Regions from separate parts of the Kribbella sp. NPDC050124 genome, predicted to be linked through region 1. Evidence: riboswitches for the same ligand, from Rfam matches in the RefSeq annotation. Region 1 holds a riboswitch; the other holds the start of a gene.

Region 1 (11,474 bases):
GCGACCTCGGTGTGGGCCGCACCAAGGGCGCGCTGGACAACATGAAGAAGGACCGCCTCACCGTGATCCTCACCTCGGACTACACCGGATGAGCACGCCGACGATCCAGACCGAGGCGGGGCGCGAGGGCTGGGAGGCGATCGTCGCCGATCCGGCCACCGCGGTGATCTCGACGGACTTCGACGGTGTGCTGTCCCCGCTGGTCGAGGACCCGGCCATGTCCCGGCCGGTGGAAGGCTCGCTCGACGCACTGGCCCGCCTGGCCCGTTCGGTGAACCAGGTGGCGATCGTCACCGGGCGCCCGGCGCTGGTCGCCACGGAGCTGACCGGTGTCACCGGACACCCTGGGCTTGGGCGTCTCGTCGTACTCGGGCACTACGGGCTGGAGCGGTGGGACGCAGCGACTGGGCGGGTGACGAGTGCCCCGGTGCCGTCCGGTGTCGCTGAAGCGCGCGACCGGTTGCCGGGGCTGCTGCAGGAGCTGGGGCTCGCCGACGCCTTTGTGGAGGACAAGGAGAGCTCGCTGGCGGTTCACACCCGCCGGATGGCCGATCCGGCGGGCGCATTCGACAGGCTGCGTACGCCGCTGACCGAGCTGGCCGAGTCGACCGAGCTGCGACTGGAGCCGGGCAACCTGGTGCTGGAGCTGAGGCCGCCGGGTATCGACAAGGGGGTCGCACTGCGGCGCCTGCTCGAGGACACCGGTGCTCAGTCGATCCTGTACGCCGGTGATGACCTCGGCGACCTGGCGGCGTACCGGGCGATCGAGGAGCAGCGTAAGGCCGGTCTGCGGGCGGTGCTGCTGGCCACGAGGTCTTCCAACGCGACCGAGCTGATCGAAGCCGCGGACATCGTGGTGGACGACCCCACTGGTGTGGTGACCGTGCTCACGGCGCTTTCGGACGCGATCGCAGCACGCTGAGCGTCTGCGACAGGGTCTGGCTGAACGGCTGGATCGGCCGCTCGACGTACCCGCCGTCCTTGAGGCCGGCCAGCCGCTCGAACGGGTTCCGGGACGCCGGGTCGCCGGTGAGGCACCACGAGACGACGACGCCGACGACGTACAGCGGCCACAGCAGCAGGCCGATCAGGCAGAAGTACTGCCAGGAGTGCCGCTCCTCGTGCCGCACCAGAGCGTCGTCGTCGAAGTACGCCCGCTCGTGCTTGCTGAGCACCACGTTCCCGATCGTGAACGCGCTCGCCACCGGGAACTTCACCTTGTACCCGTTCGCGAAGAACAGCCCCCGCGGTCCCCGGCTGAACGACGCTCGCCCGATCACGCCGACCAGCAGGCCGGCGAGTGTGGACAGATTCAGGAAGTTCCCCACGACCTTCACCCGCTGCCACCCAGTCATGCCTCAGTATGCGGTTCTGTCCGTGGCGTGAGTAAGACTTGGCGGGTGAGTTCGGTGGTGCGGGTTTGGCGTCCTGGGCGGGTGGTGGACCCGCACTCGGTGATCGGGGGTCTGCGGAAGGGTCCTGGCGATCCGGCGTACGTCTTCGATCCGGTACGGCGTACCGTCTGGCGGGCGACGCGGACACCGGACGGGCCGGTGCTGTTGCGGCTCACGCCGTACCCGTCGACCGGCGAGGTGGAGGCCGAGGCGTGGGGTCCGGGCGCCGGGTGGGCGCTGGACGGCGTGCCGGAGTTGCTGGGGGACGCGGACAGCTGGGACGGGTTCGAGCCGTTGCCGGAGCACCGGGCGCTGGTGGACGCGGCACGGCGGTTCCCGCACGTCCGGGTGCCGCGGACACGGGCGGTGTTCGAGGCAATGGCCGCCGCCGGGATCGAGCAGGTTGTCACCGGCAAGGAAGCGTTCCGGGCCTGGCGGCTGATCCTGCGCGAGTACGGCGAACCCGCGCCCGGACCGCAGCCGCCGGACGGGCGCGTGATGATGGTCCCGCCGGCGCCGGACGAGTGGCGGATGATCCCGTCCTGGCAGTGGTTGCGCGCCGGCGTGGAGAACCGCCGGTCGAGGGTCGTGATCACGGCCGCGACCCGCGCCAAGGCATTGGAGCGGACGCTGGAGCTGACCGACTCCGCTGAGATCGAGCGGCGGCTGCGGTCGTTGCCCGGTGTCGGTGTGTGGACGGCTGCTGAGGTGCGGCAGCGGGCGCATGGTGACGCGGACGCGTTCTCGTTCGCCGACTACCACGTGTCCCGCAACGTGTCGTACGCGCTGATCGGTGAGGAGCTCGACGACGACGGCTGTGCGGAGCTGATCGAGCCCTACCGCGGCCACCGGTTCCGTGTGCAGCGGCTGCTCGAGCTGACCGGTGTCGGCCACCCACGCTACGGGCCACGCAAGTCCCTGCCGACGCACACCCCGGGTGCGACGCATCGCTTGAGGTAGCCGCCCGCTGGGCACCGGCCCGGCACGATGACGATTGACGGGGATGGGCTCTACCTGGTCGCGGGGCTGGCCCTACTCCTGGGCGCCGTACTGCCCCGTCTGCTCCGCCGGTACGCCGTCTCCGCGCCGATCGCCTTCCTCGGCGCCGGCCTGCTGCTCGGGCTGGCCGTCGACCGCGCTCGACTCAGCCCGATCGCTGAGCCCGAGCTGACCGAACACCTGGCCGAGCTCACCGTCATCGTCGCGCTGATGGGTGTCGGCCTGGCGATCGACCGGCCGATCGGTCTGCTCCGCTGGAGCGTCACCTGGCGGCTGCTGTTCATTGCGATGCCGGCCGGTGTGGCTGCGCTGACCGGAGTGGGCTGGTGGCTCGGCCTTGCTCCGGCGACTGCGTTGCTGATCGCCGCCGTACTCGCGCCGACCGATCCGGTGCTCGCCTCCGACGTCCAGGTCGGCGGGCCGACGACCGGTGAGAGCGCAGAGGTGGACGAGGAGGACGAGGTGCGGTTCGCACTGACCTCCGAGGCGGGTCTGAACGACGGTCTGGCGTTCCCGCTCGTCTATCTGGCCGTCTTTGTCGCCACCAAGACGCACTCGGCATGGGAGTGGCTTGGTTGGTACGTCGTAGGTAAGACGGTCATCGGCGTCGCGGTCGGTCTCGGTGCTGGTTGGCTGCTGGGCAAGATGGCGTTCAGCGCGCCCGCGAAGAGCTTCCGGCTCGCGGACTCACGTGAGCCTGTCCTTGCCCTGGCCATGACGCTCGGCGTTTACGGGCTGACCGAGGTACTGCACGGGTACGGGTTCATCGCCGTCTTCATCGCGGCGCTCGCGCTGCGGGCGGCTGAGCGGAGTCACGAGTTCCACTCGGAGCTTCACAACTTCATCGGGGAGCTCGAACACATCCTGACCTGGGGGATCCTGCTGCTCCTCGGCGTCGCGATCACCGGCGGCCTGCTCGAGCCGCTCACGCTGGCCGGCGCGGTGATCGGCGTCCTGCTGGTGCTTGTCGTACGCCCGGTCATCGCCTGGCTCTCACTCGCGCGCACGGAGTTGGATCGGTCCGAGCGCTGGATGACGGCGGCTTTCGGGGTCCGGGGTGTGACGTCGATCTACTATCTGGCCGCGGTCGGTGTGCACTTCGCCACCGACCTGCCGTGGTTGTGGGCGACCGTCGGCTTCACCGTCGTGCTGAGCGTTGTTGTGCACGGCGTTGCCGCGACGCCGCTGATGCGTACGCTCGACGGCCGTCGGCGGTGAGCGCTCCGGCGGGCGGCGTGAGCCCGTGGCGGACGGCGGAGGCGGCGTTGATTCCGGCTGCGATCTCCTTCAGAACCTTGAACATGACTCCATCGTCCAAGGGTGGAGCCGCCCGCAGAAGTGGCGCTCAGGACGACTATCGCTAAGATTGTGACACATGGGACAACGAACGGTTTCTGTCCTCGCGTACGACGGGATGACGGCCTTCGAGGCCGGGATCGTGATCGAGGTGTTCGGGCTGGCCTGGCCGGACATCGACCAGCCCTGGTACGGGCTGAAGGTCTGCACCGAGACGCCGGACCCGATCCGCGTGCTCGGCGGCGCCACGCTCAGCAGCCCGCACGGCCTGGACGAGTTCGCGGCCGCGGACACGGTCGTCATCCCGAGCGTCCACGACCCGCGCGGCGAGACCTCGCCGGCGCTGATCGAGGCGCTGCAGAGCGCGCATCGGCGTGGCGCCCGGATGGTGTCGATCTGCTCGGGTGCGTTCGCTCTTGCGGCTGCCGGTCTGCTCGACGGGCGCCGGGCCACGACACATTGGCGGTACGCCGACATGCTCCGCGAGCGCTATCCGAAGATCCATGTGGATCCGGAGCCGCTCTACACCGACGAAGGCGACGTACTCACGAGTGCGGGGTGCGCCGCCGGACTGGATCTGGCCATGCACCTGGTCCGGAAGGACTATGGCGCTGCCGTGGCTAATGCGGTCGCCCGGCGGTTGGTGATCCAGCCGTACCGGGCCGGCGGGCAGGCGCAGTACATCGAGTCCCCGGTACCGCCCGATCCCGACGACGCCTCGGTCGCGCGGAGCCTGGAGTGGGCGTTGGAGCATCTCGCCGAGCCGATCGGCGTACCGGATCTGGCTCAGCAGGCCGGGTTGTCGTCGCGGACCTACCTGCGGCACTTCGTGAAGGCGACCGGGACGACGCCGGGCAAGTGGCTGATCGCCCAGCGGATCCAGGCCGCTTTGACGATGCTGGAGACTGGTGACGCCCCGGTCGAGGAGATCGCGACCGCGGCCGGCTTCGCGACGCCGGTGACGCTGCGTCATCACTTCGCAAAGCAGCTCCACACGTCCCCGTCGGCGTACCGACGTACCTTCCGGGCCCGGCACGCCTGAGATCGAGTGTCTCGGATGGTGGGAACCGAAGACACAATATGGACCCGATTGGGTAACCTCGGGGGAGCTCATCCAGAGGGACTGAGGGAAACGGCCCGTCGAAGTCCCGGCAACCCTCCCCGTTGAGGTCCCGTCCGGGGCCCTCGCGGCGGAACGGTGCCAAATCCGTCCCGCGCCGAGATCCGGCGACCGGGGAAGATGAGGAGGGAACCTCACATGAGCCTGACCGCCACCCACACCATCCGTGAAGGTGCCTTCGGCAACGGTACGCACCTGAGCTGTCGCGCGTGTGGAGCGAAGTCGCCGCTCGGTCCGTTCTACGCCTGTACGGAGTGCTTCGGTCCGCTCGAGGTCGGGTACGAGTACCCGACCATCACCCGTGAGCAGATCGAGGCCGGCCCGAAGAACATCTGGCGCTACCAGCCGCTGCTGCCCGTCCCGGTCGACGTGGCCGGCTTCCCGAACACCGAACCCGGCTACACCCGGCTGATCGACGCCGGCAACCTGGCCCGCGAGCTGGGCCTGCGCAAACTGTGGGTGAAGGACGACTCGGGCAACCCCACGCACTCCTTCAAGGACCGCGTGGTCGCGAGTGCCCTGAGCGCCACCCGTGAGCTCGGCATGAAGGTCTTCGCCTGCCCCTCCACCGGCAACCTGGCCAACGCCGTGGCCGCAGCCGCCGCCCGCGCCGGCATCCGCTCGGTCGTGTTCATCCCGCACGACCTCGAGCGCCCCAAGGTCATCACCAGCGCCGTGTACGACGGCACGCTGGTCGCCGTCGAGGGCAACTACGACGACGTGAACAAGCTCGCCTCGGAGATCGCCGGCGAGGAGGAAGGCTGGGCGTTCGTCAACGTCAACGTCCGTCCGTACTACTCCGAGGGCTCCAAGACGCTCGCCTTCGAGATCGCCGAGCAGCTCGGCTGGCGGCTGCCGCAGCAGATCGTCATCCCGGTCGCGTCCGGCTCGCAGCTGACGAAGATCGACAAGGGCTTCACCGAGCTCGGCAAGCTCGGCCTGGTCGACGCCACCGACTACAAGGTGTACGGCGCCCAGGCCACCGGCTGCTCGCCCGTCGCCCAGGCGTTCCGGGACGGGTACGACGTGGTCAAGCCGGTGAAGCCGGACACCATCGCCAAGTCGCTCGCGATCGGCAACCCCGCTGACGGACCGTACGTCCTGGACGTGGCCCGCCGTACCGGTGGTGCGATCGAGGACGTCACCGACGAAGAGGTCGTCGAGGGCATCCAGCTGCTGGCCCGGACCGAGGGCATCTTCACCGAGACCGCGGGCGGGGTGACGGTCGCGACGCTGAAGAAGCTCGTCGAGACCGGCCAGCTCGACCCCGAGGCCGAGACGGTGATCATCAACTCCGGCGACGGGCTGAAGACGCTCGACGCCGTGGCCGACCGGGTCGGCCCCAAGGTGACCATCCCCGCGTCGTACGACGCCTTCGTGAAGGCAGGCCTGCAGTGAGCGTGAGTGTCCGGGTCCCGACTATCCTGCGCCAGTACACCCAGGGCGCGTCCTCGGTCAGCGCCGAGGGCGCGACACTCAGCGAGGTGCTCGAGTCCCTCGACACCGCCTACCCGGGCATCAGGGGCCGCGTGCTGGACGACTCCGGCGAGCTGCGCCGCTTCGTCAACGTGTACGTCGACAACGACGACGTACGCTTCGCCGACGGCCTGCAGACCTCGGTCAAGGACGGCGGCGAGATCTCCATCATCCCGGCGGTCGCCGGCGGCTGATGCGCGCTGTTCTGGTCGAGGAGTACGGCGTCCTGCCGACTGTTGCCGAAGTAGCGGCCCCGGAGCCGAAGCCCGGTGGTGTCGTCCTGAAGGTCGAGGCCACCGGGTTGTGCCGCAGCGACTGGCACGGCTGGATGGGACACGACCTGGACATCGTCCTGCCGCACGTCCCTGGGCACGAACTGGCCGGAACAATCGCCGCCGTCGGCCCCGGCGTCTCCGGCTGGCAGGTCGGCGATCGCGTCACCACTCCGTTCATCTGCGCGTGTGGCACCTGCGAGCAGTGCCTGTCCGGGAACCAGCAGGTCTGTCCCAACCAGCTGCAGCCGGGCTTCAACTACTGGGGCTCATTCGCCACGTACGTCGCCATCCCCTACGCCGGCGTGAACCTGGTCCGCCTGCCCGACGACCTGACCTTCGACACCGCCGCCGGTCTGGGCTGCCGCTTCGCGACGTCCTTCCGCGCCGTTCGTCAGGTCGGTCGGGTCACCGCGGACGAGAACGTGGTGATATTCGGGTGTGGGGGCGTCGGGCTGTCCGCGGTCATGATCGCGGCCGCTCTCGGCGCGCGGGTGATCGCCGTCGACACGAACCCTGACGCGTTGAAGCTCGCCCGTACGTACGGCGCTGCCGACACGGTCCTGGCATCAGCCGAGACGGTGGCCGAGCTCCGCGACCTCACCGGCGGCGGCGCTCACGTCACGATGGACGCTCTCGGCTCGAACGCCATCGTCCAGCAGGCCCTCCTTGCGTTGCGCCCCCGCGGCCGCCACCTCCAGGTCGGCCTTCTCCCATCCGGCGTCCAGCTGGACGTAGGCCGCCTGATCGGCCAGGAACTCGAATGGCTGGGCAGCCACGGCATGCCCGCCCACGCCTACCCCGAAATGCTCGCCCTAGTTGCCACCGGCAACCTAAACCCCGCCGCCCTGATCACCCGCACCATCACCCTCGACGAAACCCCCACCGCGTTAGCCGCCCTCACCAACAACACCCCCGCCGGCATCACCATCATCCGCCCGTAATAGCACTACGCGGGTCGCCCTTCGTCGCGGCTACTCCGCGCGCTCCCACCCACCCGACCTTCTGTGGGCCGTCGCCCACGCTTGCGAGCTGTGCGGCAACACAGCGGGGGCCTGCGGAGGAACTGGCGGGCTTGAACACGTTATTTCCTGTTCAAGCCAACCACATTCTGCGCCAGCCCCCGCTCAATAGCCTTGCTCGAGGAGGTGGAGGCGGAGTGTCAGGTCGGGATCGAGGGGAACGCGGGCGAGGCGGGGTTTTGCTGACTCCAGGACCCAGCGCTTGATCTCGGCGGTGATGTCGGTCTGCTCGACCCATCCGACGGTCAGTTCGTCGGAGAGAAGGTCGGGCAGCCACCAGCCGCACAGGTCCTGTGCGTGGAGGTCCGCGGGACCGGGCGGCTGTGCGTCCCACGCTGCCAGCCAAGTCGTTAGCGGCACCGGGGTGGTAACCAGGAAGCTGAGAACCTCATAGACCCGGGGCTGACGCGGGTACGAACGGAGTGTGTCGTCCCACCAGGCTTCGCACACCGCGAGCTCGCTGACGGCGTCCCGAATGCTCTTGGCCGCGCTCTCGGGAAGCACCGCGACCTGGTCTTCGGTGATGCGTTCGTTGCTCGCGACCTCCAGATAGGGCTTGGCGCTGTGCGGGATGTCGCCGATCCGGGTCTCCTGCGAGTCGTGCCACATGCCCAGGTACGCCGCCCGCGCGGGATCGCCACCTTCCTCGCTGGCGATCAGCGCAGCGAGCGGTGCTGCGCGAGGGCTCACGGGCACTTGTCCGTGATGAACTCGGTCAGCGGTGTCACCTGGTACTTCACGGGAGCGTCGTACGGCGGGGTGGCGCCGGCGGGTGGAGAACTGTGGCGGACTCGGCCAGGCTTGACGGTCTTGAGGTCCCCCAGGGTGAACTCGGTGCCGCGGCCGGACCAGTCGTGGCGTTTGCCCCAGGCCTGGATCAAGTACTTGCCGTCAGCACGCAAGACCGGTGGTTCTCCCTGGACCTGCCAGCCGTTCCCGCCGGTCTGGATCGGGATCTGGACGACAGCCTTGTCCGGGCGCTGGTTCACGTACATCACCACCGGAGCGAGCGGGGTTTCGTCCGTACGCGGCCGAGATAGGTCGTAGAACTGGAGCTCGGCGATGCGGCCGTCGCAGTTCTGCAACACGATCACCGGCGTGCCCGCCTCGTCAACCGACATACCGACAACGCTGCTCGACACCCCCGGCCCACAAGCGGTCAAAAGACTCGCAGCACAGACCACCATCGCGACAAGCAACATCGATCTGCGCATCCCGCCAGCGTAGGGCAGCAGGATGTGCACCTCTAGGTCCACAGCGTGCCGCCTCCATGCGAATCACGAGGCTGGCGGCATGATGGGCGGCGTGGTCACGGTCCGCTCTCTGGCTTTCCTGCTCGTCGCCTCGTTGATCAGCACTCAAGTGGTGATGCTGATGGAGCGCGGACGCCCAATGCGAAAGCGGTTGCGTGATTTGAGCTGGGGCGGCGATGCGAGTTCGCTCTTGCTGGTCGCTTGCTCATGACCGGCGCTGTTGGCGCGGTGGTGGGCAGCCTTCGCGACGGTGCTCTGCTCGGCGGGGGTGTGGGGGCAGTCGTCGCGTTGCTGGTGTGGACGGTCGCTGTCGCGTGGGCGCATCGAGAGCCACAAACACCGCCACACCACCGACAGCCACAGCAGTAGCCACCTGCGCCGCCTGACGTCCTCGCGGTCATCAGGGAGACGGGACTGCCCCGGCTTGGGTACGGCGGTGGCAGTGGGCGCGGAGCCCATCCCAGATTGTCCGGGCGATCGCGACGTTCCCAACCGCAGCAAGCGTCCACAGCACGATGAGGAGTGGCGCCAGCGCGTTGGCGTCGACCCGGTCGGCAAGGCCCAGGAGGATCAGCGGAAACGATGCGCGATAACTGACGTAAGGCGTGCCCGTCGAGCGTTACGGCGGTCGTTTAAGCGGCTCGACTGCGATTACACACCCGCGCGGTCCGCGGGTGTCTTGCCGGAATCCACCACTTGGCTGCGATCACTCGGTTGATGGGAGGCAGTTTGTCTCGCGGACGGGCGGTTGGCTGGTGGTCGATGGCGCGCGACGCAGGAGCGCGCAGGTGCGGGCGGTAGCCCGCAGGGTGCCTGCGATAGCACGGCAGGGAAGCACCGGCGATTAGCCGGGGGTGGGTGGGAGCGGGCGTAGCTGTCGCGACGGAGCGGCTGCGTAGCACGCATGGGTCGACTCCAGTACTTACAGGCGGATCAGGTAGACGGTGGGTGGGCGGCCGGTTCGGCCGTGTTGTTGGCTGCCTATGGGGTCGGCCAGGCCGGCGCGTTCCAGGCGCTTGAGGACTCTGCGGGCGGTGCGGAGTTGGACAGCCAGGTGGTCGGCTACGTCTTGGGTGGTGAGGCCGTCGGGGAGGGTGGCGACCAGTTCCCGCATGCGGGCGAGGGTTTGGGTGTTGAGGCCTACTCGGCGGGCGAGGAGGGGGAGGCTTTCGGGGCCGCGGGCGGTGGCGGGTTGGTCGCCGGTGGGTTCGATGACGATCTCGACGTCGTCGGACATCGAGACGACGCCGGCGACGGTGCCGATCGAAGCTGCGCGGCTGACTGCGCGACGGGCGAGGGCTTCGGCTTCGGCCGCCGTACGGCCGACTCCGAAACCGACGTACGCCGTACTGTGCCTGGCTGCGAGGTGGTCGAGCAGGGGCATGCGGGTGAACTGTTCGGTGGCCTGCTCGAGGACGCCGCGGGTGGTGACGACGAGGTGGCGGCCGTCGGGGAGGGCAGCGAGGCTGGCGCCGAGGGTGATCAGGTCGGCTGCCAAGCCCTCGTCCGGTTCCGGCAGGTCGATGATGCCGAGCGCTACCTGGGCGTCGCCGACGTGCTGGCCGGTGGTCGTCAGGACCAGAGCCTGCAAGGTCGAGCGGATCGAGTAGCGCGACGGTGCGAGGCGCACGGACGGCATCTCGTTCTCGATCAGGTGGAAGGCCGAGCCGAGGCAGCTGATCGCGACCTTGGTGTCGTGCTTGTCCCGCGCGTTCCGGTGGAAGGCGACGATGTCGTCCGAGGTGAGGCCGGGGCGGTACGGGAGCACCTGGATCTGGTCGGTCGGCAGCTTGGCCTCGATCAGCGTCTCCATCACCTCGCTGCGCCGCAGGGTGTCGATGGAGAACTGGGTGACGTTGTGGCCGAGCCGGAGCAGCTCGACCAAAGCGCGCAGCAGGGTCGCGCCGTCGTACGAGACGTACATCGCCGGGCGGTCGATCACGCCGGCTTCGGTGGCGATCGTGTACGGGACGACGCCGGTGAACAGGATCGCGTCGACCTTCTCGTGGGACTGCTCGACCACCTCGACCGCTTCGGTCTCGTGGTGGTAGGGCAGCGGGACCAGGGTCGCGCCGCTCGGTGGACCGACCGCGATCACCCGCTGGACCAGGTCCTCCGGGCCGATGACACCGACCGTGAGGGCCATCAGGCCACCGCTGGATTGATCTGCACGACACTCCTTATGGTCGGGCCCTTAACTCGCAGGATAGTGGCTGAGCTCCTCGAGGCAGCGGATCACGACGTCACGCTCGGCGGCGGGCAGGTCCGGGCCGTACGGGTCGTGGGCGGCGTCCTCGGGGATCAGGCCCTCCCAGACCGCGGCCCAGTGCATGCGCTGCACGTAGCCCTCGATCGGCGCGTAGAAGGTCGCGGCAGCGAAGCGGTCCAGCCGGTCGGAGGCAGTCAGGAAGCCGCTGTGGTCGCCTGACGTCCAAGCACGCAGTACGGCGGCCGATAACTCGACCTGTGCAGCGGCAATACCCACCAGAGCGGTGTCGGCGCCCCACATGAACGACGGCCCGTACATCCGGTCCTCACCGGTGATCAGCAGCTTGCCGGTGTCGCGTCCGGCCCAGATGGCGTCCTGACAGCCGATGGCTCGGTCCAGCGTGGCTGTCTTGACGCCGAGCATGGCGTCCAGG
Region 2 (11,474 bases), on a different contig from region 1:
CAGCGGCTGCGACATAAACAGTGCCGGCCTCCACCCCCGCCTGCGGGTCCGGGCCGGCCACACCGGTCGTGGCGAGCCCGTAGGTCGCGCCCAGCCGCTCCCGCACGCCCGTAGCCAGTGCTCCGGCTGTGTCCGGGTGGACTGGCCCGACAGCGGCGAGGAGGTCGTCAGGAACGCCCGCAAGCTTGGCCTTCAGGTCAGTGGCGTACACGATCACGCCACCGCGGTACACAGCCGACACACCGGGTATGTCGGTCAGCGCCGCACCCACCATCCCGCCAGTCAGCGACTCCGCCGTGGCGACAGTCTCCCCGCGGCTTTTGAGCAGCCCAACCAAGCGGTCCAGAACCGACTCGAGCCCATCCGACACCCACACACCTCCGAAAGCAGATTCCCCATGCTCACCACCGACGACGGCACCCGACAACCGCCTGCCCGCTCCCACGGCTCCCCGACATACCCGCTGCCCCGTCCAGCCTCGCTCGGTTTACGGGAGGGGGCGTTTGGCGGCGGCTCGGAGGCGCAGGGCCCGGCCGACGTAGTCGAGTCCGGTGACGATGGTCACGAGGACGGCGGCGCCCATGAAGGCGACTGCAGTCCAGTGCAGGACTGCCACGTCCTGCCAAGGCAGGAGGTAGAGGCCGAGCGCGATCGCCTGCAGGACGGTCTTCAGTTTGCCGCCGCGACTCGCCGGCATCACGCCGTGCCTGATCACCCAGAACCGCAGCGCGGTCACACCCCACTCGCGGACCATCACGACCACGGTCACCCACCACGGCAGCTCGCCGAGAATCGACAGACCGATGAACGCGGCTCCGGTCAGGGCCTTGTCGGCGATCGGGTCGGCGATCTTGCCGAAGTTGGTGACCATGTTCCACCGGCGCGCGATGTCGCCGTCGAACCGGTCGGTGACGATCGCGACCACGAACGCGGCGGTGGCAAGCAGCCGGTTGCCGTCGTCGGTACCGCCGTCGCGCAGCAGCAACCAGACGAACAGCGGGACCAGGATCAGCCGCAGGACCGTGAGCGCGTTGGCCACATTCCACGCGCTGGGCGCGCTGAGTGGACCGGCTGCGCGCGGCACCGGGTTCGACGGCGGGTTGGTCACGCGGTCAGGTTAGCTGCCGGACGGCCGTCCCGGGGGTTCACGAGTGCCGCGAACTCCGCGATCAGGTCAACCCCGTCGCTTCCGACCACCTTCGCCGTGACAAGATCACCAACTCGCACGCCATCCGGAAGGCCAGTCACCGACGTCGACCCGTCCACCTCAGGCCCCTGATGAGCCGCCCGGCCCTCACCGGCACGCCCCTCAGAGGCGCGGTCGGAGACGTTCGCCACGGCGGTCGATTCGGCGTCGACGGACTCGACGATGACCTCGACGAGTTCGCCGATGCGGGATTCTGCACGGGCCGACGTGAGGTCTTCGGCGAGGCGGGTGACGCGGTCGAGGCGAGCGGCGATGGTGTCCTCGTCGAGCTTACCGTCGTACGTCTCGGCCTCGGTGCCGTCCTCGTCCGAGTAGCCGAACACGCCGATCGCGTCGAGGCCGGCGCGGGAAAGGAAGTCGCAGAGGATGTCGACGTCGTCCTCGGTCTCGCCCGGGAAGCCGACGATCACGTTGCTGCGAATGCCCGCGGACGGTGCGGCCGCGCGGACCTGGGCGATGAGCTCCAGGAAACGCTCCGCGTCACCGAAGCGGCGCATGCGGCGCAGCAGCGGACCCGAGGCGTGCTGGAAGGAGAGATCGAAGTACGGGACGACGCCGGGCGTAGAGGTCATGGCAGTGACCAGCGTCGGGCGCATCTCGGCGGGCTGCAGGTACGAGACCCGCACCCGGGTTATGCCGGGCACCTCGGCGATCTCGCCGACCAAGGTCTCGAGCAGCCGCAGATCGCCGAGGTCCTTGCCGTACGAGGTGGAGTTCTCGGAGACGAGGAAGAGTTCGCGTACGCCGTTCTCCGCGAGCCAGTGGGCTTCGCCGAGTACCTCGGTCGGCCGCCGCGAGACGAACGCGCCGCGGAACATCGGGATCGCGCAGAACGCGCACCGCCGGTCGCACCCCGACGCCAGCTTCAACGGCGCCATCGGTCCACCATCGAGCCGCCGCCGCATCACGCGAGGCCCGCTCGCCGGCGCAGCCTCGAGGTCCGGTGCCTCGATCTTCAACTCAAGCCCGCGCTCGGCCGCGTCCGATCCGAGGTCCGCCGAGCGCTCACGCCCCGCCGACGACGGACCGCCTAGCACTCGCGCAGCCGCCGCAACATTCGCACCGGCCGGCGCTACACCTGGCGTACCGGTGGGCGCTGCGCCTGGCGTACCGCTGGGCGCTGCACCTGGCGTGCCAGCAGATGCTGCGCCTGCCGTGGCGGCGGATGCTGCGCCCGGCGAGGCGGCGGGGGCCGCGGGCTGGGTGGCGGGGGTTGTGCGGCCCTTGAGGGATTGGGGGATGTGGTCGCCGTGGCCCGGGATGGCTACCTCGGTCGCTGATGCGCGGGCGGCGGGGGCCAGTGGGAGGAGTTTGCGGCGGTCACGAGGTACGTGGGCCTGGTGCTTGGTGCCGGACAGGATCGAGCGGAGGCGGTCCGAGATGTCGGCGTAGTCGTCGAAGCTGAGGACTGCGTCGGTTTCGGGGAGGGCCTCGGCGAGTTGTTCGCCGTACCGCTCGGCGAGGCAGCCGACCGCGACGACGGCCTGGGTGCGGCCGCCCTCCTTGTAGTCGGCAGCGGCGAGGAGGGTGTCGACCGAGTCCTTCTTGGCGGCTTCGACGAAACCGCAGGTGTTCACCACCACGGTGTCCGCTTCGGCGGCGTCCTCGACCAGCTGGAATCCGCCGGCTTCGAGCCGGCCGGCCAGTTCCTCGGAGTCGACATCGTTGCGGGCACAGCCCAGCGTGACCAGGGCGACGGTGGTGGGAGGCGTAGTCATCAGCACGAGTATGACGCGCCGTGCACCCCCCGACCTAACTCACCACCACATCTCCCCCGCCCGCACGAACCCGGCTGACGGTGGCACCGCCGCCAACCCGCAGCCCAACGGCCTCGGTCCGCCCCAGGCTGCCCCAGCCGATGAAGGCGGTGGGGCGAGGCCCCACTCAGCAGTCGAAACGGTGAAGCGGCGGGCGGGGCTCCGCGGAGCGGCGGAGGCGCCGACGCGGGGCGCTCGCCACTCGCGATGGACGCGTCGGGGGCGCCGGTCATTGGCGGCGGGGCGGGGGCGCTGCTCGGTGGCGGGACGGGGGAGCCGCTCGGCGGTTGGAGCGAGCGCGCCCCTCGGCGGTGGTGGCGGGTGGGTGGTCAGTCGGGTTTGGTGAGGGTGCCGTTGGGGTGGGCTACGAAGCGGTAGAGCGTTGTGGAGTGGGTGTGGCCGTTGACGGTGATGGAGAGGTTGGCGGGGACGCCGACTGAGACGCGGACGTCGCCGGTGGTGGTGACGGTCTGGGAGGTGCCGGGGCCGAGGAGGCCCTGGAAGAGGCGTTTGCCCTTCTTGTCCCGGACGGTGACGTAGGAGCCGTCGCCCTTCGCGGTGAGCGTGAGCTTGGTCTTGGTGGGGACCGGTGCCTTGGTCGGCTTGCGCTTGGTGGGTTTGACGGTCGGCGTCGGGGTCGCCTTCGGGGTCGCGGTGGTGACGGCCGGGGTCGAGGTGGCGGTCTTAGAGGCGTTCGCCTCGACGTCGCTGGGCACGGTGAACAGCCGGACCATGCCCCAGCCCATCAGGCCGATCAGGATCGCGCCGACCACGACCGCCCAGCGCGGGCGGGCCGGGTGCAGGGTCGGGCCCTTGACGGCGGCGCGTTCCTCGCGGCGGGACTTGTCCTCTTCGACCGCGTGCTCGTCGTCGAAGGTCGCCAGCAGTGGCGCCGGGTCGGCCTTGACCACGCGGGCGATCGCGCGGATATGGCCGCGCGCGTAGAAATTCCCGCCGCAGCGGGAGAAATCGTCGGCCTCCATGGCGACGAGCAAACCCGTTCTGATCCGCGTTGCGGCGCTCAGCTGCTCGATCGTCATGTCGGCCCGTTCGCGGGCCGCCGTGAGCTCGCTGCCGATGCTCACGTCCCCACCGTCCTCTCCATCGCCCGACTGTTCAGCGGACCGTCGACTCCGAAACGCCGACAGCTGGACCGCCGACACCAAGTCAACGGCCTTCCTACGACGGGGTCACGGACGAGTCAGAGTTGTTCCCTGACCGGACACCTGGCATCCGCCAGCATGTGCAGTGCCTGTACCACGTCCCCGTCCGACGGCCGAGCCGTCAACCCGAACGGTACCGCGAGTGACGAGCCGGTCAACCGCCGGTTCGCATCGGTTGTCTTGCGAGTCGAACTCGGCATCGCGCCCAGGATCGGGCCCGGATCCTGCAGGTGGACGGCGATCCGGCCGTCGTCCAGCGGGTGCCGGCGCTTCAGCACGGTCACCTCCTCGATGTCCTCCCATCGGGTTCCGATCCACTCGTTGTGGATGCGCAGGCGGATGCCGACGTCGTCGGCCACGAGCATGTCGCCGACCGTCAGCGCTCGCGCGCAGACCAGGGCCAGTACGGCGAACGCGGCGGCCGCGATCCAGCGCAGTACACCGGTCGGGCTGCTGGACGCGGAGGTGGCGAAGCCGATCGCGACCAGGAGGGCGCCGAGGGCGATCCCGCCGTGCACCTTCTGGGAGGCGCGGACGGTGAACGGCACCGGCTCCGGGTCGAGGTCGAAGCGTTCCTGCCTGGGCAGCGCACTGGCAGCAGTCATGGTCACATCCCTCGCCCAACACAACCCGGCCGCTGCGCGACCGGGTGAAGGTGAACGGTGCCGATCCGGGGCGTGGCTGGGCAGACGCCCGGACCGGTGCTTGTGATCTCGAGCCGGCTGGTCGCCCGGCTGGTGGAGGAACCGCCCGAGCGGAGCGCGACTGAGCGCGAGGCGGTGGTGTGGAGCCGGGGCGGCGTGGCGGGCACAGTGGTGTTGCCGCTGGCGGGGCTCGGTGCGGGCACGGTGGTGGCGCCCGGTGCCGGGCGCGTGGCGGAGGCGGTGCGGCTTGCCGAGACCGACGGCGAGCCGACGGAGTCTGCGGTCAGCCGAACCTGGGTGAGGGGGGTGCGGTGGGGCACGTCACTCTCCTCGGAGGGTGGTGATGAAGTCCTCTAGGTCGTCGGGTTTGACGAGGACGTCGCGGGCTTTGGAACCCTCGCTGGGGCCGACGACGCCTCGACTTTCCAGGATGTCCATCAGGCGGCCGGCCTTGGCGAAGCCGACGCGGAGTTTACGCTGCAGCATCGACGTGGAGCCGAACTGCGTCGAGACGATCAGCTCGGCCGCCTGGACGACCAGGTCCATGTCGTCGCCGATCTCGTCGTCGAGCTCCCGGCTCGGCCCGGCCGCGGCGGTGACGTCCTCGCGGTACGTCGGCTCCAGCTGGGTCTTGCAGTGCTCGACCACCCCGCGGATCTCGGCCTCGTCGACCCACGACCCCTGGATACGCATCGGCTTGCTCGCGCCCATCGGCAGGAACAGGCCATCACCTTGACCGACCAGCTTCTCCGCACCCGGCTGGTCGAGGATGACCCGGCTGTCGGCCAGTGACGAGGTCGCGAACGCCAGCCGCGACGGCACGTTCGCCTTGATCAGACCGGTCACGACGTCCACCGACGGCCGCTGCGTGGCGAGCACCAGGTGGATACCGGCCGCCCGCGCCAGCTGGGTGATCCGGACGATCGAGTCCTCGACGTCCCGCGGCGCGACCATCATCAGGTCGGCGAGCTCGTCGACGATCACCAGCAGGTACGGGTACGGCGTGAGTACCCGCTCGGATCCCGGCGGCGGCTTCACCTTGCCGCCGCGGACCGCCTTGTTGAAGTCGTCGACGTGCCGGAACCCGAACGCCGCGAGGTCGTCGTACCGCATGTCCATCTCGCGGACGACCCACTGCAGCGCCTCGGCGGCCTTCTTGGCGTTGGTGATGATCGGCGTGATCAGGTGCGGGATGCCCTCGTAGTTGTTCAGCTCGACCCGCTTGGGATCGACCAGGATCATCCGCACCTCGTCCGGCGTGGCACGCATCAGGATCGAGGTGATCAACGAGTTCACGAACGACGACTTGCCCGAACCGGTTGCACCCGCGACCAGCAGGTGCGGCATCTTCGCCATGTTCGCGACCACGAAGCCGCCCTCGACGTCCTTGCCGAGCCCGGCCACCATCGGGTGGTGGTCGTTGCGGGCCGTCGCGCTGCGGACCACGTCGCCGAGGCTGACGGTCTCCTTGTCGGTGTTCGGGATCTCGATGCCGATCGCGGACTTGCCCGGGATCGGCGACAGGATCCGTACGTCGGCCGATGCCACCGCGTAGGCGATGTTCTTCGACAGCGCGGTGACCTTCTCGACCTTGACCGCGGAGCCGAGCTCGACCTCGTACCGGGTGACGGTCGGGCCGCGGGTGTAGCCGGTGACCTGGGCGTCGATGCCGAACTGCTCGAACACCTCGGTGAGCCGGTCGACCACCTGGTCGGACGCTTTGGTCCGCGCCTTGTGCACCGAGCCGGGCTTGAGGATCTGGCCGTCGGGCAGCGTGTACGTGATGTCGCCGGACAGGCTCAGCTGCTCGACCCGCACCGGCAGCGGCGTATGCGGCGGCGGCTCCGGCGGCGCGTCCGACGACGACTTGCCCGAGGCAACGACCGGCGGCGGCGAAGGTACGGCGGCCGCCGCAGCGTCGACGTCGTCCCCCTCCGGAGCAGGCGGCGCGGCCTTCGACTTCCGGCCGCGCTTGGTGAGCTCGCGCCCTTCGAGCACCGGCGAGTCGTACGGCTTGACCGTAGGCTCGCCATCTTCGTCTTCGGAGGAGGCCGCCTTGGCGCGGCGCTCCTTGCGGGTCAGCCGGACGGTGTCGTCGGTCGACGCGACAACGGACGGCGCGTCCTCGGGCAGCGCCGTACGTCCCATCAGTACGTCGAACGCCGCGCGGACCCGGAGTGGGATCGCGTAGACCGGCGTCCCGGTGATCACCAGCGCGCCGAAGATCGACAGCAGCACCAGCAGCGGGGCGGCGACGTACTGCGTGAGCAGGTCGGACAGGAACGTGGAGATGAAGTACCCGATCGCGCCGCCGGCCTCCTTGATAGGGGCGTCGGCCGGGTTGCCGGGCCGGGGCAGTCCGTTGGCGATGTGGATCAGGCCGAGCACACCGAGCGCGAACGTGGTCCAGCCGATCACCTGGCGGCCGGCCGGGCCGTTGCGGTCTGGGTGGCGCATGGTGCGCAGCGCGATGAACAGCAGCATCAGCGGGACGGCCCAGCCGAGCATGCCGACGCTGCCGCTGACGACGGTCCGGATGACGTTGCCGACGGCACCTGGCAGGTCCCACCAGATGGCAGCGGCCACCACGACGCCCAGGCCGATCAGGAACAGCCCGGCGCCGTCGCGGCGATGCTCGGGGTCGAGGTCGCGGGCGCCGTTGCCGATCCCGCGGACCATGCCGCCGAGCAGGTGCGCGATGCCGATCCAGAGCTTCACGAAGCCGCGGCCGAGCGCGAGCATGGCGGCCGCGAACGGGCCCGGTCCGCTGCTTTTGGGCGTGCTGGTCCGCGCGGCGGTGGATCCACCGCCGCGCTTCGCGCTCCGTGCACTCTGTGCGCTCTGCCCACGCTTCTGGGCGCCTGACGGACGGGAGCGTCCACCAGCAGCCGACCGCGCCGTCCTCGGCCGGTTGGCTGCCGACTTCTGCGCCCGCGCCGGGGAAGACGTGCGGGTCGCCATATACCTCAGGCTACCCCGATTACCTCTCGAGTCCCACGTGTCACACGCCGATCACGCCGCCCCATCCGTAGCGTCACGGCGCCGCCACCCGAACAGGTGCCAGAGCACCACGTACCCCCGGGTGGGCAAGCGTGAAGGGCACAGCCGCGGCTTAGGCGCCGGTGGTGCCGTCCAGCTGTTCGCGGACGAGGTCGGCGTGGCCGCAGTGGCGGGCGTACTCGCCGATCAGGTGGATGTAGATCATCCGCAGCGTCGACTCGGTGTCCTTGAAGGTGAAGCGCTCGTCCAGCGAGTGCCCGGCGGCAGCCTCGTCGGACAGCTTCCACTCCTCGATCAGGCCGTTGTACGCCGCCTCGGCGTCGGCAGGATCGATGAGCTCGAAGTCCGCGTCCTTCCCGAGCTCCAGCGGAAACACCGGCTCGGCGGGGTCGGCGGCGAAGTGGATCCGGAACCAGATCCGCTCGACCTTGGTCAGGTGCCGGATCAGCCCGAGCAGCGAGAGGTTCGACGGTGGCGACGGCCGCTCGGCCAACTGCGATGCCGTCAGGCCGGCGCATTTGAAGAGCAGCGTCGTGCGGTAGAAGTCCAGGTAGCCCTGGAGCAACGAGCGCTCCGGTGCGGTCAACGAGCCGGCCGGTCGTTCGACGGCAGGTGCTCTCCAAGTCATGCGATCCCCAAGGTGTCCACGATGTGTTCGCCTATCTCATCACATGAGATAGGCGCTGGCGTCAGCCGTAGCCCGTTCGTTACCGTCTTCGGCAGGTCATGAGCGCCAGCGTCAAGCCCCGGCTCGCTGGCCGGCAACCCTCCTCCGCGGTGGGGTGCCCCGGGTGAAGACCAGGCCGTGCGGATACCCCGTTCGGCAAGTGCGGACTTCCTGGGAGCAGCAGCATGTCGATTCTCTCCATCCTCGAGCCTGCCAGTACGACGACCCCGCGGCCGACGGTGGCCCGCCTCGTCACTGGCACCATGCCCACCACGGTCGGCTCGGACCTCCTGGTCCCGCTGGCCGACGGCCGGGTCACCGACTACGCGAACTTCGACCACGGCGCCAGCGCGCCGTGTCTGGAGTCGGTCCGCGCCAGCGTCGAGGCGGCACTGCCGTCGTACGCGTCGGTGCACCGCGGCAACGGCTACGCCTCGCGCATCACGACCCAGTGGTACGAGCGGGCCCGTGCCGAGGTGCACGCCTTCGTCGGTGCCCGTACGGACGACCAGGTGATCTTCACCCGGCAGACGACCGACGCGCTGAACCTGCTCGCCCACGCTGTCCCTGCGGACGCGACCGTGATCGTGTTCGAGTCCGAGCACCACGCCGCGCTGCTGCCCTGGCCGGCCGAGCGGACCGTGCGCCTGGCTGCGCCGGCGAGCCCGAGTGAGGCCGTCACCAACGTCGCCGACGCACTCCGCAACGCGCCCGAGGGCCCGCGGCTCGTCGTCGTGACCGGTGCGTCCAACGTCACCGGTGAGATCTTCCCGATCGCCGAGATCGCAGCCGTCGCCAAGGCGCACGGTGCGCGCGTCTGCCTGGACGCCGCGCAGATCGCCCCGCACCGCGCGGTCGACATCGCCAGGCTGGACGTCGACTGGGTCGCCCTGTCCGGCCACAAGCTCTACGCCCCGTACGGTGCCGGCGCTCTGATCGGCCGCTCCGACTGGCTCGACGCCGCCGAGCCTTACCTGTACGGCGGCGGCGCGACGACCGCGGTCACCGAAGACCTCGTGGTCTGGGCGACCGGTCCGGCGCGGCATGAGGGCGGCTCCCCCAACGTCATCGGCGCGATCGCGCTGGCCTCGGCCTGTGCGGCGATCAGCAAGCACCGCGACGCCATCGAGCAGCACGAGCGCAGCCTGCTCGCCCGGCTCCGGACCGGTCTCGCGCAGATTCCGGGCGTCACGACGTACTCGATCTTCGGCCAGGACGCGGACCGCGTCGGCACGGTGTGTTTCACCGTCGCCGGCCTGACCTCGACGCTGGTCTCCGCGGCGCTGAGCGCCGAGTACGGCATCGGCGTCCGCGACGGCAAGTTCTGTGCGCACCCGCTCGTCGGACACCTGCTGGCCGACTCCCCCGAGCACGGTACGGCGGTCCGCGCGAGCCTCGGCCTCGGGACGACGCGTGAGCACGTGGACCGACTCGTCAACGCCGTACGGACGCTGGCCACCAGCGGACCGCGGTCGGAGTACGAGGAGTCCGCGCACGGCTGTCAGCCCACCGACGACCCCCGCGACCTGCAAGCGCCTCGCATCTGGTGATGCAGCCCGCCTACTGCTCAGGAGGAACAAGGCCTACGTGGTGAGCAGCGAACGCCAGTAGGTCCGCCCATTCCGACGCGACCATCGCGGCGGGTTTCCCGAAGCCGTGACCGGTGTTGACCTCGACCCTGGTCAAGACAGGTTCGGCCGAGGACTGGGCATGCTGCAACGCGGCGATGAACTTGTGACTGTGCAGCGGCACCACCCGGTCGTCGTGGTCACCGGTGACCACGAGCGTGGCCGGGTATGCCGTCCCCTCCTGCACTCGGTGCAGCGGCGAGTACGCCAGCAGGTCCTCGAACTGCTCCTGGTTGCCCGGATGCCCGAAGTCGGACGTCCAGGCGGCCCCCACCGTGAACAGGTGGAACCTCAGCATGTCGAGTACGCCGACGCCCGGCAGCGCGACCGCGAACAGGTCGGGCCGCTGCGTCAGCGCGGCTCCGACCAGCAGACCGCCGTTGCTGCGCCCGTGGATGGCGAGCTGCTCGGACGTGGTCACGCCGGTGTCGCGCAGGTGCTCGGCGACGGCGATGAAGTCGTCGAAGACGTTCTGCTTGTTCTTGAGGCGGCCCGCTTCGTGCCAGGCGCTGCCGTACTCGCCGCCGCCGCGCAGGTTCGCGATCACCAGGACTCCGCCGGCGGCCAGCCACGCCGGCCAGCCCGGCCTGTACTCGGCCAGGATCGGGATGCGGAAGCCGCCGTACCCGTAGAGCAGGGTCGGGCGTGGTGACGAGTAGTCCAGGTCGGCGCGGCTGATCAGGAAGTACGGCACCTCGCGACCGGGCTCGATCCGGCGCTCGACGGTAATCGTCGGCGAGGTGAAGCCGCCCGACCCGCGGACGAGCTCGGGCAGCGCGCGTACGGCGCCGGTCGAGGCCGACACGACGTACGACAGGGTCGGGTCGGTCGGTGTGGACAGCCCGACGAACAGCTCGTCGTACTCCGGGGAGGCGTTCATCCCGACCACTCCCCCGCCCGGCGCCTCCACGACGCGGGCGTCGGAGCCGTCCAACGCGTACAGGGTGAGCACGGGCTGCGCGTCGACCAGCGTCAGCGTCGCGAGACCGCTCGCAGTACCGCGGACCGCCTGCAGCGTGCCCTCGCCCTGAGGGATCAGATCGGTGTACTGCCCGTCGAGGGAGGCGAGCACGACGCGACCGCGGGGTGCGTCGCGATCGGTGCGCAGGACCAGCTGGTCACCGGACATCCGCACGAACGCGATCTCGTCCGCGAGGTAGTCGACCACCTTGATCGGCTCGCCGATGCCGCCGTCGGACGTGATCGGGAAGACCCACAGCCGGGCCGCCGGGTCGGTGCCTTCGCTGATGTGGACGATGAGATACCGGTCGTCCTCGGACACCTCGGGCGTGATGAAGATGCGGTCGTTGTCCGGGAAGTCCAGCACGAGTGCGTCCGACGACTGCGGCGTACCGACCCGGTGCAGCATCAACCGGCCACCGGACAGCGACTTCGTCTCGGTGCCCTC

What was found. Region 1 has a riboswitch for S-adenosylmethionine ahead of thrC (threonine synthase). Riboswitches for the same ligand answer to the same signal wherever they lie in the genome.
Region 2: linked by a shared signal. The riboswitch ahead of ACIBL3_RS07775 (aminotransferase class V-fold PLP-dependent enzyme) and the one ahead of thrC (threonine synthase) in region 1 are both predicted to bind S-adenosylmethionine.

The regions. Positions count from the first base shown of each region.
Region 1 covers NZ_JBITJU010000020.1:102,187-113,660, forward strand. The annotation lists gene ACIBL3_RS34415 (LytR C-terminal domain-containing protein) at 1-92, shown strand, start outside; gene otsB (trehalose-phosphatase) at 89-922, shown strand; gene ACIBL3_RS34425 (hypothetical protein) at 888-1,355, opposite strand; gene ACIBL3_RS34430 (DNA-3-methyladenine glycosylase family protein) at 1,401-2,354, shown strand; gene ACIBL3_RS34435 (cation:proton antiporter) at 2,382-3,611, shown strand; gene ACIBL3_RS34440 (helix-turn-helix domain-containing protein) at 3,769-4,731, shown strand; SAM riboswitch class I at 4,797-4,936, shown strand; gene thrC (threonine synthase) at 4,948-6,207, shown strand; gene ACIBL3_RS34450 (ubiquitin-like small modifier protein 1) at 6,204-6,479, shown strand; gene ACIBL3_RS34455 (zinc-dependent alcohol dehydrogenase family protein) at 6,479-7,501, shown strand; gene ACIBL3_RS34460 (hypothetical protein) at 7,685-8,269, opposite strand; gene ACIBL3_RS34465 (hypothetical protein) at 8,266-8,700, opposite strand; gene ACIBL3_RS34470 (hypothetical protein) at 8,873-9,043, shown strand; gene ACIBL3_RS34475 (helix-turn-helix domain-containing protein) at 9,755-10,978, opposite strand; gene ACIBL3_RS34480 (dihydrodipicolinate synthase family protein) at 11,027-11,474, opposite strand, start outside.
Region 2 covers NZ_JBITJU010000002.1:186,132-197,605, reverse strand. The annotation lists gene ACIBL3_RS07815 (CinA family protein) at 1-370, opposite strand, end outside; gene pgsA (CDP-diacylglycerol--glycerol-3-phosphate 3-phosphatidyltransferase) at 488-1,108, opposite strand; gene ACIBL3_RS07805 (MiaB/RimO family radical SAM methylthiotransferase) at 1,105-2,925, opposite strand; gene ACIBL3_RS07800 (helix-turn-helix domain-containing protein) at 3,294-4,049, opposite strand; gene ACIBL3_RS07795 (hypothetical protein) at 4,166-4,732, opposite strand; gene ACIBL3_RS07790 (hypothetical protein) at 4,790-5,128, shown strand; gene ACIBL3_RS07785 (DNA translocase FtsK 4TM domain-containing protein) at 5,093-7,732, opposite strand; gene ACIBL3_RS07780 (DinB family protein) at 7,884-8,399, opposite strand; SAM riboswitch class IV at 8,494-8,607, shown strand; gene ACIBL3_RS07775 (aminotransferase class V-fold PLP-dependent enzyme) at 8,624-9,988, shown strand; gene ACIBL3_RS07770 (prolyl oligopeptidase family protein) at 9,999-11,474, opposite strand, start outside.